4 regions of the Streptomyces sp. NPDC093568 genome follow, and region 3 is predicted to be linked to each of the others. Evidence: riboswitches for the same ligand, from Rfam matches in the RefSeq annotation. Region 3 holds a riboswitch; each other region holds the start of a gene.
The links. Region 3 has a riboswitch for cyclic di-AMP ahead of ACIRD7_RS34400 (NlpC/P60 family protein). Riboswitches for the same ligand answer to the same signal wherever they lie in the genome.
Positions count from the first base shown of each region.

Region 1 (3,852 bases), on a different contig from region 3:
GCCGACGCCCTCGGTGAAGCTGTCCCCCACCGCGACGTACGACCCGATCACTGATCTGCTGTCACTCTTCGAATCGTCTGCCACGTCGGGACATGATTCACCTTTGAATGTGACCTACGCGACCGTAGGAAAGGGTTGACGTGCGGTGAGATAAGCCACTCCCCAAGTGTTCACCAAACCCGGAATAGCCTTTTGAGCAGGGGTGTTGGTGCCCGATCGGGCCGCAGACGCACCGCTCACACTCCGCAGACACACCGAAGGCCGGACCCGGGGATCGGGGTCCGGCCTTCGGCTGCGTGTCAGGCAGGTGGCTTTCGCGCGGGCTGGGGTCAGCCGATGGCGACGCCCTTGGAGCGGAGGTAGGCGACCGGGTCCACGTCCGAGCCGTAGTCCGGGGTGGTGCGGATCTCGAAGTGCAGGTGAGGTCCGGTCACGTTGCCGGTCGCACCCGAGAGGCCGATCTGCTGGCCCGCGGTCACGGTCTGTCCGGCCGAGACGCCGAGGGAGGACAGGTGGGCGTACTGCGCGTAGTAGCCGTCGGCGAGCTGGATGACGACCTGGTTGCCGTACGCGCCTCCCCAGCCGGCCGAGACGACGGTGCCCGCGCCGACCGCCTTCAGCGGGGTGCCGGTCGCGGCGGCGAAGTCGACACCGGTGTGGTAGCCGCTGGACCACATGCTGCCCGCCACCTTGTACGCGGTGCCGACGGCGGCGCCGGAGACGGGGGCGGAGAAGCCGGTGGCGGTGCTCGCGTTCTCGGCGGTCGTGGCCGCCTTCTTCGTCGCCTTCTTCGTCGCCTTCTTCGCGGCGGAGGGCTTCGAGGCGGAGGACTTCGAGGCCGAGGAGTCCTTCGCGGAGGACTTCGACGACTCGGACGCCGAAGAGGAGGAGGACGGCGACGGCTTGGGGGCGCTCGTCGCGGCCTTCTTGCCGCCGATCGAGAGCTTCAGACCGGGGTGGATGAGCGACGGGTCCGAGCCGACGGCCTCACGGTTGTCGGCGTAGAGCCGCTTCCAGCCACCGCTGACGTTCTGCTCGTCGGCGATCTTCGAAAGGTAGTCGCCGACCTTCACCGAATAGGTCCGCACGCCCGTCTTCTTCTGGGCGTCCTTCTTTTCGACGGACTTCTGCCCGGCGACCGGAAGGGACTGAACGGCCTTTTCCGAAACGGACTGAGCGGGAGCGGCGTGGGCGCCGGTCGCTCCCATGAGGGGAAGAGCGAGGGCGGCGCCACCGGTTCCGGCGACGGCTATGGAGCGGGTGAAGCGCAGGGACTTCGGACGGCGATGCTTACCCTTCGCGGGCATGGCGATTTCCTCTCCGGCGCCTGCGAGGTGAGCTGTCGGGTGCGGGCTGGAGATGCCCGGCCGCGTCGGGACGCGACTTGACCCCAAGCCTGTTCCGGAGACCGGAACAGGCGGTTGTACCTGTGGGTCCCCCGCTCCTGCCGTGGACGGGTGAGTTTGCGCGGAGTCCGGTCGGCGGCAGGATTCGGCGTCCGTCCGGATTGGTGGCGAACGTAAGCGAGGAAGACGCATGGGAACAAGTGAGGGGTTCCGTCCGAATGCGTTCCCGTTGATCCCTTGTGGGAATTACCGGTCACACTGCGTGAATTATCGGGACGCCTTCCGACGCAAAGCCCCTTGAAAATCGCGCGAATTACGTGAACATGACGGGCGACGCAACGTCACGGATATGACGCTCCTCACGTGACGTTGCTCCAGCTCCCTTCACTGCAGAGCGAGTTGGAATGAAGGCACCAATTCGGACAGAACTCCTAGATGCGACGGAGGCGAATAACTGCCGCATCGAGGTCGCCCCGCAGGCCGGTTCGCAGTCCGTGATGCACCAGTACGACCCCTCGGTGAATTTCGCCCGTTTCAAGGCATTCGTACGACGCTGTCGGGTCCAGGGCGCGCAGCCGCAGGGCCGGTACGGGCTCGCCGTAGCTCTGGGCCTGGAGCCAGGCCAGGACGACCGTCTCGTCCCCGAGCACGTACTGCACCGCGCTGAGCCCACCGCGCGGGGGCCGCAGCCGGTAGAGGTCTCCACGCTGCACCAGGGGGCGGATCTCCTTGTAGAGTGCGACCCACTTCCCGGCCTCGGCGAGCTCCTCCTCGGTCCAGCGCTCCAGGTTCCCGCCGACCCCGAGCACACCCGCCATGGCACTGACGAACCTGAAGCGCAGCGAGCTGGCCCGGTGGTTGAGCATGGCGTTCGGGCTGTCGGTGACCCAGGCCGCCATGGCACGCGCGGGGTGGATCTGGCTGAAGCCGTGCTGGATGGCGAGCCGGTCGAGGGGGTCGGTGTTGTCCGAGGTCCACACCTGGTCCGTACGGCTCAGCACGCCGAGGTCGATCCGTCCGCCACCGCCCGAGCAGGACTCGAAGGCGACGCCCGGGTGAGCGGCGCGCAGCCGGTCCAGCAGGCCGTACAGGGCGCGCACGTGGTCGGTCCACAGGCGCTGCGGATACGCCTCGCCCGGCCAGCCGGCATCGGAGAAGCAGCGGTTGAAGTCCCACTTCACATAGTCGATCGGGGCGCTGGACAGGAGCCCGTCGAGCTGCTTCCAGAGGTAGTCCTGGACGTCGTCGCGGGCGAGGTTCAGGACGAGCTGATTGCGGAATTCCGTCCGCTTTCGTCCTGTTTGATACTGAACCCACTCCGGATGGGCGCGATACAACTCGCTGTCCGGATTGACCATTTCCGGCTCGACCCAGATGCCGAACTGCATGCCGAGCGCGTGCACGTACTCGGCGAGCGGCTTGAGACCCGACGGGAAGCGGTCGGGGTTGGGCGTCCAGTCGCCGAGCCCGGCACGGTCACTGGTGCGGGTGCCGAACCAGCCGTCGTCCACCACGAACAGCTCGACCCCGATGGCCGCTGCCCGCCGGGCGAGCACGCTCTGCTGCTCCTCGGAGATGTCGAACTCGGTCGCCTCCCAGGAATTGAACAGCACCGGCCGGTCCCGCTCGGCGTCCGGGATCACGTACGCGCGCTGGTACGCGTGCCAGGCACGGCTCGCCCCGCCGAAGCCGCCGTCGCTCCACAGTCCGGCGAAGACGGGGGTCGTGAAGGACTCCCCCGCCGCGAGGCTGAGCAGGCCCGAGTCGTCGTGTCCGGCCCCGCCAGTGATCTGCACGCGCGCGTCCGGGAGTTGGGCGACCGCGATGCGCCAGGAGCCGGACCAGCCGAGGGCGCAGCCGTAGACCTCGCCGCGCTCCTCGGTGGCGTCCGTGTCGAGCGCGACCCAGGGCAGGTGCTGGTGCCCGGTGTGGCCCCGCCGGCTGCCGATGACCTTCTCACCGTAGGTGAGTGGGGCCTGCGCGAGCCGGGACTCGGCGCCCCAGCGGCCGTGCAGCTGGGACAGCCGCCAGTCCTCCCGGTCGGGCAGCGTCCAGGTGGCCGAGTCGGCGCGCAGCACCTCCAGGACGGGCCCCTCGTTGTCCAGGGTCACCCAGCGCTCCACCACGTCGGCGCGCATGCGGTAGTGCAGGGTGACGTGCAGCCCGCCGTCACGGAAGCGCAGCCGCAGCTCGTCGCCGTCGGCCTCGTGGCGTACGAAGCCCCACTCGGTGCCGCGCCGCTCGTCGGTGCGCACGGACAGGGCGGGCCGTACAAAGCGAGGGCCTCCCTCGACGGGGTACTCCTCGCGCCCGTCGAGCGGGGACTCGAAGGGCCAGTACTCCGGCAGCGGACGTACGGCCAGGGCCTCGGCGTCGGCGAGCGCGATCCGCGGCCCCCAGTGCAGGTGCAGCAGCTCGTCGCCTTCCGTCAGATGGACGGCGTAACTGCTGGTCGGCCCGGAGAGGACCCAAGTACGGCCGTTGTCGGAGATCTCCAGCATCAAGC
Region 1 covers NZ_JBIWJD010000001.1:1,165,382-1,169,233, reverse strand. The annotation lists gene ACIRD7_RS05010 (SGNH/GDSL hydrolase family protein) at 1-51, opposite strand, end outside; gene ACIRD7_RS05005 (LysM peptidoglycan-binding domain-containing M23 family metallopeptidase) at 330-1,307, opposite strand; cyclic di-AMP (ydaO/yuaA leader) riboswitch at 1,312-1,470, opposite strand; gene ACIRD7_RS05000 (alpha-galactosidase) at 1,778-3,847, opposite strand.
Region 1: it holds a riboswitch for cyclic di-AMP, as region 3 does, so the genes downstream of both, ACIRD7_RS05005 (LysM peptidoglycan-binding domain-containing M23 family metallopeptidase) here and ACIRD7_RS34400 (NlpC/P60 family protein) in region 3, are expected to answer to the same signal.

Region 2 (3,852 bases), on a different contig from region 3:
GGCGGACGAGCTGCAGCTGGTGCTCGCGCCGCTGTTCGTCGGGGACTCGGGGGCGCCGCGGCTGTTCGGGCCGGGCGCCTACCAGGGCGGGCGGCTGCGGCTGCTGGAGACACGGCGGATCGAGGACGTCGTGCTGATGCGCTACGAGCCGACGGCACCCGGGGCCGGCGCCCTCCCCGCCGCCGCGGACCGGCACTGGCTGGCGCTGGCCTGCGAGCTGGCGGCGCAGTGCCCGCCGTCCGCGACGGCGTTCAGCGTCGGGGCCGTGGTCGTGGCCGCCGACGGGACCGAGCTGGCGCGCGGGTACTCCCGGGAGGGCGACGATCCGGTGGTGCACGCGGAGGAGGCGGCGCTGGCGAAGATCGCGCCGGGGGACCCGAGGCTGGCGTCCGCCACCGTGTACTCCAGCCTGGAGCCCTGCACCCGGCGCTCGTCGCGTCCCGTGCCCTGCGCACGGCTGATCCTGGAGGCCGGGGTGCGCCGCGTGGTGACGGCCTGGCGGGAGCCGGACACGTTCGTGACGGGGGCCGACGGCAGCGGGATGCTGGCGGCGCACGGGGTGGAGGTCCTGGTCCTGCCGGAGTACGAACAGCGGGCCAAGGCGCCCAACGCCCACCTGTCGTCCTGACCCGCCGGGTGTGACGCGGCCCGCACAACCGACCGAAAAACCCTGGTCAGAGCCGCCCGCCGGAAACGCGTGTGCTTCGGGTCCTGCGGATGGCGTACTATGGATTCACCGACGCGGGGTGGAGCAGCTCGGTAGCTCGCTGGGCTCATAACCCAGAGGTCGCAGGTTCAAATCCTGTCCCCGCTACTGAAGGCTCAGGGCCGGAACTTCTCAGTTCCGGCCCTGAGTGTTTCCCCGGTCGGCCCCCAGCACTCGCTGCCCGCCCCCTGATCGGCAACCCTGATCAGGTGGAGCAGCGGCGGATCTCATACGCGCGCCGGTTCGTCCGGTTGCTCCCCGCCCTGCTGATCGCGGCAGGTGCCGCGTTCGACCACGTCACCCCCACCGGCTTCACCGGCGCGCCCTTCTTCACGGCGGCTCCGCTGGTAGCCGCTCCCCTCTACTCGCTGCGCGGCACGGTGCTCACCGGTGCCGTCGCCCTCGCCGTACTGCTCGTGCTGCGGGTCCTGAGCGGCGGCCTGACCCGGGCGGAGATCCTCACCGAGCTGGCCACGGTCCTGGTGGTCTCCGTCCTCGCCGTCCTCATCAACGTCCTCGTCCGCCGCAGCGACCAGCGCCTCGCCTCCGCTCGCGAGATCGCCGAGGCCGCCCAGCGCGCCGTGCTGCCGGAACCCGGCGAACGCATCGGCGGGTTCCGGATCGCGGCGCGCTACGAGGCCGCGCAGACCGGCGCCTCCATCGGCGGCGACCTGTACGCCGTGCAGGACAGCCCGCACGGCGTCCGGCTGATCGTGGGCGACGTGCGAGGCAAGGGGATGGGGGCGGTCGGGGCCGTCGCCGTGGTCCTCGGGGCCTTCCGGGAGGCCGCCGAGCAGGAGACCACCCTGGAGGCGGTCGCGCAGCGACTGGAGAGGGCACTGGAGCGGGAGCGCAGGCGGCGCGACGGGGCCTCGGTCCGCGAGGGGTTCACCACCGTCGTACTCGCCGAACTGCCGCACAGCGACGGCGTCGTGCGGCTGGTGAACCGTGGGCATCCCTCCCCGCTGCTGCTGTACGCCGACGGCTCCGTGCGCTCCCTGCCCGCCACCGAACCGGCGCTGCCGCTCGGCATGCGCGAGCTCGGCGCCTGGCCCGACCGGGCCGACGAGGCCGACTTCCCGAGCGGGGCCACACTGCTGCTGTACACGGACGGACTGTCCGAGGCGCGGGACGACAGCGGGCGGTTCTACGACCCCGAAGCGGGGCTCGCCGGGCGGGCCAACGCCCTGCGCGAGCCGGCCGCGTTGCTCGGCGTGCTCGCGGCGGAGGTGCGCCGGCACTCCGGCGGCGGGATGGCGGACGACATGGCGCTCATGGCCGTTCGGCGGCCGTGACCCCCGTTTCTTGATCCTTCTCACCAAGGGTGATCGGATGAGCGCCCTCCGCATAACAACTGACATACCGTCAATACCTGTGGGACTCCTGAGCCTTGGCCAACTCGCCCGATTTAGGCAGCTGATGACCCGTAAGTCCAGGCGAAAATCGTTAATGATCAAGCGGAACAGCTTGGAATCCACACCCCGGGTCTATTAACGTTCGATAACGCAGCGCGGTCGTCCCAGCCGTCACAAGAGGCGGCTCCGTGCTCATGCGCCGAGTCCCGCAAGGGAGCCGGGGAACCACCACCCTGGGGTGAATCGCACGGATTCCGCCGTGGAAGCACGGTTGGTATACGCGCGTAGGAGACCTTCCTGCTCCGAACCCGTCAGCTAACCCGGTAGGCGAGAAGGAAGGAAAGGAGTACGCCCACGTGGCGTCAAACCGGCCTGCTCCGCAAGCCCCGTTCGTGCCGAGTCGGCGCAGTACGGAAACCTTCGGCTACGACAGCTACCGCACCGACGAGGGCCCGTTCGAGGAGTGGAATCCCACCGCGGAGTCCATCCGTCCCGTTCGTGGCAGGCACCGTGTCTCCAAGCAGCGCGGCGGGGGACTCGCCCGCAGCTCCACGGTTCTCGGCGTAGGCGTCATAGCCGCCGTCGGCGCGGGCGGTATGGCCAGCGCGAACAGCGGCAAGCCGCCGGTCGCCATCACCATGCCCGACCTGCCGCTGATCTCCGACGACTCCGCCGAGCCCGCCGAGGACACGGCCACCGCGCTCAGCACGATGGGCGAGACCACCGAGCAGACCGCGCAGGGCGCCTCGGACGCCGGTGAGGCGCTGCGCAGCCGGATCATCGCGCAGGCCGAGCTCCAGCAGGACCAGATCGACACCAAGGCCGCCGAGGCCGCCGTCGCCGCCGCCGAGAAGGAGGCCGCCGCCGCGGTCGCCAAGGCGGAGCAGGAGGCCAAGGAGAAGGCCGCCGCCGCGAAGGCCGCCGCCGAGGAGGAGGCCCGCAAGAAGGCCGAGGCCGAGCGCCTCGCCGAGCTGGCCAAGCAGTTCACGCTGCCGACCTCCTCGTACACCATCACCTCGACCTTCGGTCAGGCCGGCGCCTACTGGTCCTCCGGCTACCACACCGGCCTCGACTTCGCCGCTCCCACCGGGACGCTGATCAAGGCGATCCACTCCGGCACCATCACCTTCGCCGGCTGGGACGGGTCGTACGGCTACAAGACGGTCCTCACCCTCGACGACGGCACCGAGCTCTGGTTCGCTCACCAGTCCTCGATCAGCGTCAGCGTGGGCCAGAAGGTCAACACGGGCGACGTCATCGGCCGCGTCGGCGCCACCGGCAACGTCACCGGCGCCCACCTGCACCTCGAGGTGCACCCCGACGGCGCCGCGAGCGGCATCGACCCGATGGCGTGGCTGCAGAGCAAGGGCCTCACCGTCTGAGGAACCCCACGGGCTCACGGCCCCAGGGCTCCTGAGCATCACCCGACTCCGATCCACCGGCGGTCCCGGCGGCGTCCCCCCGACGCCAGGACTGCCGGTTTTCGGCGTTCAGGGCGAGCGGTAGGGGTTGTACGCCGGGTAGGGCGCCGCCGGCCCGTAACCCTGACCGTACGGCTGCCAGTGGGCGGGCGCCCCGTACCCGTACGCCGGCCAGGCCTGAGCCGACAGCGCGTGCTGCAGCGCCGGCCGGGCGAACTCCCGCCGGGCCCACAGCGCGTGCAGCAACTCCTGCTCCCGTACGACGTAGTCCGCGCCGGCCCGCCCGCGGCGCCCCCGGTGCCGCAGGAACGCCAGCGACGTGGCGTAGGCCTCGTACTGCGCCACCGACCGTGCCGCCGCCCGGCCCCCG
Region 2 covers NZ_JBIWJD010000008.1:457,988-461,839, forward strand. The annotation lists gene ACIRD7_RS31230 (dihydrofolate reductase family protein) at 1-628, shown strand, start outside; tRNA gene ACIRD7_RS31235 (tRNA-Met) at 741-814, shown strand; gene ACIRD7_RS31240 (PP2C family protein-serine/threonine phosphatase) at 916-2,001, shown strand; cyclic di-AMP (ydaO/yuaA leader) riboswitch at 2,249-2,406, shown strand; gene ACIRD7_RS31245 (M23 family metallopeptidase) at 2,418-3,443, shown strand; gene ACIRD7_RS31250 (PrsW family intramembrane metalloprotease) at 3,552-3,852, opposite strand, start outside.
Region 2: it holds a riboswitch for cyclic di-AMP, as region 3 does, so the genes downstream of both, ACIRD7_RS31245 (M23 family metallopeptidase) here and ACIRD7_RS34400 (NlpC/P60 family protein) in region 3, are expected to answer to the same signal.

Region 3 (3,852 bases):
GCCGTCAGGTTGGCGGGCCGGTGGTGTCTGCGCATGTCCCATGCACCTCGCTGTGCTGGTCGGGGCGGGTTCTCAGGTGGGGGGAGGTTCACGGGCACCGCCCGTTGGATACCGACTGGAGCGCTGCACTAGCGCGCTCTAGTGGCAGGTACTATGCGGCCGTCCACAGGTGATGTCAATGGGTTTGTCAGGACGTATCGACAAAGCCGAGGTGGGTGGCGGCGTGGGTCGCGTGGAGCGACGGCGCAACGCAAGACCACCCCGCCTCGGGGAGACGGGGTGGTGACGGCCCGTTAGCGGGTCGGAGGTGGGGTGGGGTGGGGTGGGGTGGGGTGGTTGTGCGTCAGGCGGGCCGTATCGCGCTGTGGATCGCCGATTCTCCCGCGTAGTGGATCGACTCCTCGCGGATGATCGCTCCCGGACCCGGGGCGTGGATCATCATGCCGTTGCCGGAGTAGATGCCGACGTGTCCGGCGTGGTACAGGACGAGGTCACCCGGCTCCAGGTGGGTCAGGGCGACTCCCTGCCCGGCGAGCGCCTGCTCCTGCGCGGTGCGCGGGAGTGAGATGCCGGCGGCCTTGTAGGCGGCCTGGGTGAGGCCGGGGCCGTCGAAGGAGCCCGGTCCTGTCGTGCCCAGGACGCACGGCTTGCCCAACTGGGCGCGGGCGAACTCCAGGGCGCGGATGGCTCGGGTGTCCTGGGATCCCGTGGAGGTGATTGCCGGGCTCGTTCCGAGGGTCCGTTCGGGAGCGGGGTCGGGGGCGGGGGCTGTAAGGGCTGAGGTCGTCGTGGTCCAGGCCGGTGCGGTCTGGGCCTGGGTGGTCGTGGTCCAGGCCGGTGCGGTCTGAGCCGGGGTCGTCGTGGTCCAAGCCGTGGCGGTCTCAGCCGCTGTGGTCTGTGGTGGCGTGGTCAGTGCCTGTGTCGTCGTCGGCCCAGCCGTCGCCCCGGGCGGGACCGTGGTGAGGTCGGCCGCCGACTGTGCCTGCAGCGCCTGCCATTGCGCGTCCGCCGAGGGCTGGACCGGGTCCGGCGTGGTGCTCCAGATGTCGGCGGCGGGCAAAGCGGCGGCCGGTGCCGTGAGCGGGTCGCTCTGCCGTGCGACGTACGTGGAGAGCAGAGTGCGGGCCTGGTCGAGCTTGCGCTGGTTCTGCTCCTTGGAGGACCGCAGCGCGGAGCGCTGTTGGGGCTCGGCGGCCGGTGCGGGGGCCAGGTTCGTCTCCGGAGCCGTCCCGGCCGGGAGGGCGAGGACGGGCGGGAGGACCTGGGTGGCCTGAGCGTCCGCCCCCAATGCCCCCGACGCACCCAATACCCCCGATGCCCCCGACGCCCCCAACACCTCCGGGGCAGCCGGCAGGGCGGCCATCGGGCCGGCGGTCAGTTCCGCCATGGGGCCCGCGCCAATCGCCGGCTCGGCCGTCAACTCGGCGGCACCAGCGGCCGGTAGCGCGGCGGCAGGGGCCGCCGGCAGCTCCAGCGCCGGGCGCCCCGACGAGTCCAGTGCCCGCTCGAGGCCGGTCGCCGCACGCGCGGGACGCCGGGGCGCGGGCCGGTCGGGTGTCCTGTCGCTCGGCAGCACCGCCGGCACGGTCGGACCCAGCTTTGCGCGTGCGGCGTCGAACCACTGCCGGGTCACGCTGTCCAGCGAGGGATCGTCACGCCGGCTCTCCGCGGCACGGGACGCGGCGGCGGGCGCGGACCGGGCGTCCGCCGGGCGGGCGGCGCGCTTGCGCGGTCCCGTCGACGACGCGCGGGTGGCGTTGAAAGTCCCCGAGTCGGTCTCGGCGCGGTCGTAGAGCGAGGTGACGTGTCGGCTGACCTCTTCGCGGGTGGGCGTCTCGTCCGCGAACGAGGGGGTGGCGCCCGCCGTCTGGCCGAGCAGCGCCACCGAGGTGAGGGCCGCCGACGCGAGTGCGGAGTTGCGCATGCCGGGCAGGCTGAGAGCCCCCGGCCGCGCGGTGCCTTCCGGCGCCATGGGCGACGTACTCCTTCCGTACTCCGCCTACCGGGTTAGCTGACGGGTTCGGGCGGTAGGTTCCGGAAGGTGTGCCCTACGGCCCCTGCCCCGAAGGGCAGTTGGGCCGATTCACCCCAAGTTCGGTTGGGTCCCCGGCTCCGGTCGCCCTTGCGGGGGCGCGCCGGATTAGGCGGAGGCCGCACGTCCCGGCGGGGTTCGCCGGAGGTCGTCGTGCGGCCTGAGCCGTAACCTAACCAACTTGTGCGCCTCCCGTGAAGGTTGAGGCGTTAAATGTCCGATACGTTTCTGTGACCTTCGACGCTAGCGGGCGCGGGAAGGCGTGTTCACTCCGCGGCGCGCCGGTGTCGCCACGCTTCGTAGTGGTCGAGGAGGGTCTCCTCGATCGGGCGGTAGGTGATGCCCAGTTCGCTCACGCTGCGGCTGTTGTCCACCCGGAACCGGATGCCGAGGTGTCTGCGGATGTAGTCCTGGCTCAGTCCGAAGGCGGGGCCCAGGACGCGCACCGGCCAGTGCGGAAGGGCGGTGCGCGGGAGGCGGAGGTCGCGGGGGCGCCGGGTCCGCAGGATGCGCGACATCTCGTGGAACGACGTCATGGTTTCGCGGGCCACGATGTAACGGCCCTTGGCGTCCGGGTTCTCGGCCGCGGCGATATGTGCGTCGGCCACATCGCGCACGTCCGCCGTGGTGAAGCTGAAGTCCGGAGCGCCGTAGAAGAAGTAGCCCTGGAACAGCTCCTGAAGCAGGAACAGGCTCCCCGACTCCGACGCGGGTGTGAGGGACGGCCCCAGGACCAGGCCGGGGTTGACCGCCACCATGCGCCAGCGGCCCTGCGCGGCCGCCGCGTCCCAGGCGGCGCGTTCGGCGACCGTCTTCGCGTAGTGGTACGGGTTGTTCTCCACCGTGCTGGTGGTGTTGAAGTACCGCTCCGACAGCACCCCGTCGTCCATCGCCAGGACGTCCGCGTAGTCGCCGAAGATCGCACCCACGGTGGAGGTGAGGACGAGCCTTTCCACGGTGGGTGTCCGCTCGATGGCCGCCAGCACGTTGCGCGTGCCCAGCAGGGCCGGGTCGACCATCTCCCGGCGGCCGTCCTTGATCTTCTCCGGCATCCGGAACGGCGACGCCACATGGAACACCGTCCGGCACCCGGACATCGCCTCGTCGAAGGAGCCCTCGGTCAGCAAGTCCGCCTCGAACAGTGACAGTTGGTCGGGGTGGGCCTCCTGCATCTCCCGCAGCGGCCGCAGCTTGGCCGTCGCGGCCGTGCTCCGGACGGTGGCGTGGACCCGGTGGCCGCGCTCCAGCAGCCGTTTCACCAGATGACTCCCGACGAACCCACTGCCGCCGGTCACCAGCACGGCCGTCGACCGGTGTGCGCCCACCCTCACTCCTTCGCTCGCGCGGAAGCCGGTCGATCACGGTAGCGGCGTTTCCGGTGCACCTCCATGCACGCCTTCGCCGGTTGCACCTCCATCCACGCCTTCGCCGGTCGCACCTCCATCCACGCCTTCCCCGGTGACGGGCTCTCCATGGGGCGGATTCGCGTCACCCCTGGAAAACCAGCCACTGAAGGTTGTGTACGACTCGGGGAGGTCGTACGTACGTACGACCAGTCGAACGGGGGGTGTGGGTGGGTTCTCCTACGGCTCGAGGCTCGCCCGGTGTCCCGCGACCGCACCCGCTGTGCAGAATCTGTGAACCACCTGGCCGGGGCGCGCAGGCAGGTCGTGCGGATACCGGGAGGGCGCCTTCACCAAACCCCCGCCCTGGGTGGCCTGAAGCCACCTTGCTCGGTCAACTTCGAACACACCAAGGTGGATTGAGCACTCGAGCATCAGGAGTCACAAGCGCATTGCTTGGCCCGGACGGCCGACAAG
Region 3 covers NZ_JBIWJD010000010.1:293,208-297,059, reverse strand. The annotation lists gene ACIRD7_RS34405 (sugar ABC transporter substrate-binding protein) at 1-35, opposite strand, end outside; gene ACIRD7_RS34400 (NlpC/P60 family protein) at 344-1,972, opposite strand; cyclic di-AMP (ydaO/yuaA leader) riboswitch at 1,981-2,157, opposite strand; gene ACIRD7_RS34395 (NAD-dependent epimerase/dehydratase family protein) at 2,299-3,357, opposite strand.

Region 4 (3,852 bases), on a different contig from region 3:
CGCGTCGCCCGCGTCCGTCAGTCGGTCTATCTCGTCGGCGACGAACTGCGCCTCGTCGTGCTCGGTGTCCGCGACATAGCCGGTGATGCGCGCGCCCGCGCCCGCGTTGGTCCACAGGTTCTTGGGGCGGCGGGACTCGTTGCGCTCGATGACGGCGTTGGCGGCGGTCAGGATCGTCTGCGTGGAGCGGTAGTTCTGCTCCAGCAGGATCGTCGTCGCGTCCGGGTAGTCCTCCTCGAACTGGAGGATGTTTCGGATGGTGGCGCCCCGGAACGCATAGATGGACTGGTCGGCGTCACCCACCACACACAGCTCGGCGGGCAGAAGATCGTACTCACTGGGCGGCACGTCGACGGGGTGCTCGCTGGTCCCGACGAGCTCGCGCACAAGCGCGTACTGCGCGTGGTTGGTGTCCTGGTACTCGTCCACCAGGACATGGCGGAACCGACGGCGGTAGTGCTCGGCGACATCGGGGAAGGCGCGCAGCAGATTGACCGTCGTCATGATCAGGTCGTCGAAGTCGAGAGCGTTGGCCTCCCGCAACCGCGACTGGTACAGGGCGTAGGCCTGCGCCAGGGTCTTCTCGAAGCCGTCCGTCGCCTGTGCGGCGAAGTCCTCCTCGTCGATCAGCTCGTTCTTCAGGTTGCTGATCTTGGCGCTGAAGGACTTGGGCGGGTACCGCTTGGGATCAAGATCCAGATCCCGGCACACGAGCGCCATCAACCGCTTGCTGTCAGCGGCGTCGTAGATCGAGAAGGAAGACGTGAACCCGAGCTTCTTGCTCTCCCTCCTCAAAATGCGCACGCAAGCGCTGTGGAAGGTCATCACCCACATCGCGTTCGCACGCGGGCCGACGAGCTGCTCGACGCGCTCCTTCATCTCGCCCGCGGCCTTGTTGGTGAAGGTGATCGCGAGGATCTGCCCCGGATGCACCTGCCGCTCGGCCAGCAGGTGGGCGATGCGGTGGGTGAGCACACGCGTCTTGCCGGAGCCCGCCCCGGCCACGATGAGCAGCGGGGTGCCGGAGTGGACGACGGCGGCGCGCTGGTTGTCGTTCAGCCCTTCCAGCAGCGCGGCGGCGTCGATGACCGGCCGCGGGGCACCGTCGCGGTAGTGGCCGTCCCGGTCCGGCGGCACGTCGAACTTCCCCCCGAACAGATCGTCCGGAACCGGTTCCGGAGCGTGATCGTCCTCGGGCGGCGGCGGGTGCTCTTCCTCATGGGCCCGAGGGGCCTGGAGGTCCGCCAGGAAGCTGTCGTCAAAGAGGCTGCTCATCGCTCTCCGAGTCTAGGCCGCCCCACTGACAGCCCGCCGCCGCCCCGGAAACATCACCCATTCCGAATCCCAACGATCTTCCACGCCACCCGCCCTCACCCCCCGCGACCAGGCCTTTACGCGCCGCGACCACCAGGTCAGGCCTGTCACATCACCCAACAAACAAGACAGAACCCGCAACCCCCCGGAGATCCACACAGACCGTCCCACAATCACCCCAAACAACCACCCCCGACGCTAACTGACTCCAAGGTCACGAAAATGTATCGGGCATATCGAACATCAACCTTCACAGACGCCACACGAGTTGGCTACCGTGCCGGGCAGGCCGTACGACCCCCACCGGCGAACGACGCCGGGCCGCGCGGCCTCCGCCGAGTCCGGCGTCACGACGACCGGAGCCGGGGACCCACCGAACTTGGGGTGAATCGGCCCGACTTCCCTTCCCGGGACGGCCGTAGGGCAACCCTTCCGAACCACCCGCCCGAACCCGACAGCTAACTCGGTAGGCGGAGCATGGAAGGAGTCGCCTCCCTTGGCGTCGCACCGCAAGTCGCGTCCCGCCGGTACGCGCGTAGCAGGCATACGCACCCCTGCCCTCGCCACGGCCGCCCTCACATCCGTGGCCCTGCTGTCCCAGACGGCCAACGCCAGCCCGTCGACGGACGACAAGCCCAGCCTCGAAGAGGTCGAGAAGAAGGTCGACGACCTCTACCGCCAGGCGGAGACGGCGACCGAGAAGTACAACGCGGCCAAGGAGAAGACCGCGAAGCAGCGCAAGCGCGTCGACACCCTCCTCGACGACGTCGCCCAGCGCACCCAGAAGCTCAACGAGGCCCGCGAGGAACTCGGCCGCAACGCCGCCGCCCAGTACCGCACCGGCGCGGCGGCCCCCGACACGGCGACCTTCCTGCTCGCGGACACCCCGCAGGACTACTTCGACCAGTCCCAGCTGATGGGCCGCATGACGGACCGTCAGAAGGAATCGGTCGACGAGTACTTCACCGAGCAGTCCGCGACGATGAAGAAGCGCCAGGAGGCCACCGAGAGCCTTCAGACGCTCACCGACTCGCAGAACGACCTCCAGAGCGCCAAGACCACCGTCCAGCAGAAGCTCTCCGCCGCACGCGAACTTCTCTCGAAGCTGACGGCGGAGGAGAAGGCCCGCCTCGCCGAGATCGAGAGGCGCAAGCAGGAGGAGGCCGCGCGCAAGGCGGCCGAACTGGCCCGGCAGCAGGCGGAGGCCGAGCGCCAGCGCGAGGAAGCCGCCGCAGCCGCCGCAGCCGCCCAGCAGCAGGAGAGCGCCGAGACCCCGTCCGACTCGGGCACCTCAGACTCCTCCTCGGACAGCTCCTACGCCACCAAGGCCGAGAAGGCCCTGGCCTTCGCCCGCTCCCAGATCGGCAAGCCGTACGTCTGGGGCGCCACCGGCCCGGACTCCTACGACTGCTCCGGCCTCACCCAGGCCGCCTGGAAGGCCGCCGGCGTGGACATCCCGCGCGTCACCTACGACCAGGTCAACGCCGGCACCACAGTCTCCCTCGCCAATGCCCAGCCCGGCGACCTGGTCTTCTTCTACGACGACATCACCCACGTGGGCATCTACATCGGCAACGGCATGATGATCCACGCCCCGAAGCCGGGCGCGTACGTCCGCGAGGAGTCGATCTACTACGACGGCGAGTCGTCGATCCACAGCGTGGTCCGCCCCGCCTGACCGACCACGCACACACACGACGTCGAGAGGGCACCCCAACGGCGCCGCACCCGCGTACGGCGGGAAGGGGACGTGCCGGGGGGTGTCCGCCCGCAGTGGCCGGCGTCAAGAAACAGCACAACCGCCCCAACCCCAACCGCCGGTCCGAGGACGGACACCCCCCCGCCCCGGCCCCCCCCCCCCCCCCCCCCCCCCCCCCCGGCGGGCCCCCCCCCCCCCCCCCCCCCCACGGCCCCGACCCACCCCCGCCCCGCAGGCGCTAGAGGCACCCCCACCGAGCCCGCCCATGCGCCGCAGGCATCAAGGCGCACCCCCTGCCCCGCGCGCCCCACTCCCAACCCCCACCCCGCTCCATAGCATCGCCCCATGCCCGCCAGCACCACCCCTCCTCCCTCCCCCCTCCACACCTGGTGGTCGCAGCGACCCCCCGCAGCCGGCGCCGCCGTCATGGCGACCGGCATCATCTCGGTGGCCCTGCACCAGACGGGCTACGAAACCCTCTCCCGCATCGCCCTGGCCCTCGCCTCCGCGGCCTGGCTGGCCCTGGCCGGCGACTTCATCGCCCGGCTCGTCCTGGACCGCCCGAGGTGGCTCAAGGACGCGGCCACCCCAGCCGCCCTGACCGCCGTCGCCGCGACCACAGTCCTCGGCACCGGCTTCACCGCCCTCGGCTGGGAAACCCTCGCCGAGGCCCTCCTGGCCCTGGCCGCCCTCCTCTGGCCAGGCCTCCTCATCACGGTCGCCCGCCACTGGCGCCGCCACATGCCCGGCGCGGTCTTCCTGAGCTGCGTCGCCACCCAGGGCCTGGCAGTCCTCGGCGCGACCCTCGCCGCGGCCGAGAAAACGGCATGGCTCGCCCA
Region 4 covers NZ_JBIWJD010000007.1:176,124-179,975, forward strand. The annotation lists gene pcrA (DNA helicase PcrA) at 1-1,275, opposite strand, end outside; cyclic di-AMP (ydaO/yuaA leader) riboswitch at 1,638-1,802, shown strand; gene ACIRD7_RS27365 (NlpC/P60 family protein) at 1,811-2,992, shown strand; gene ACIRD7_RS27370 (tellurite resistance/C4-dicarboxylate transporter family protein) at 3,359-3,852, shown strand, end outside.
Region 4: it holds a riboswitch for cyclic di-AMP, as region 3 does, so the genes downstream of both, ACIRD7_RS27365 (NlpC/P60 family protein) here and ACIRD7_RS34400 (NlpC/P60 family protein) in region 3, are expected to answer to the same signal.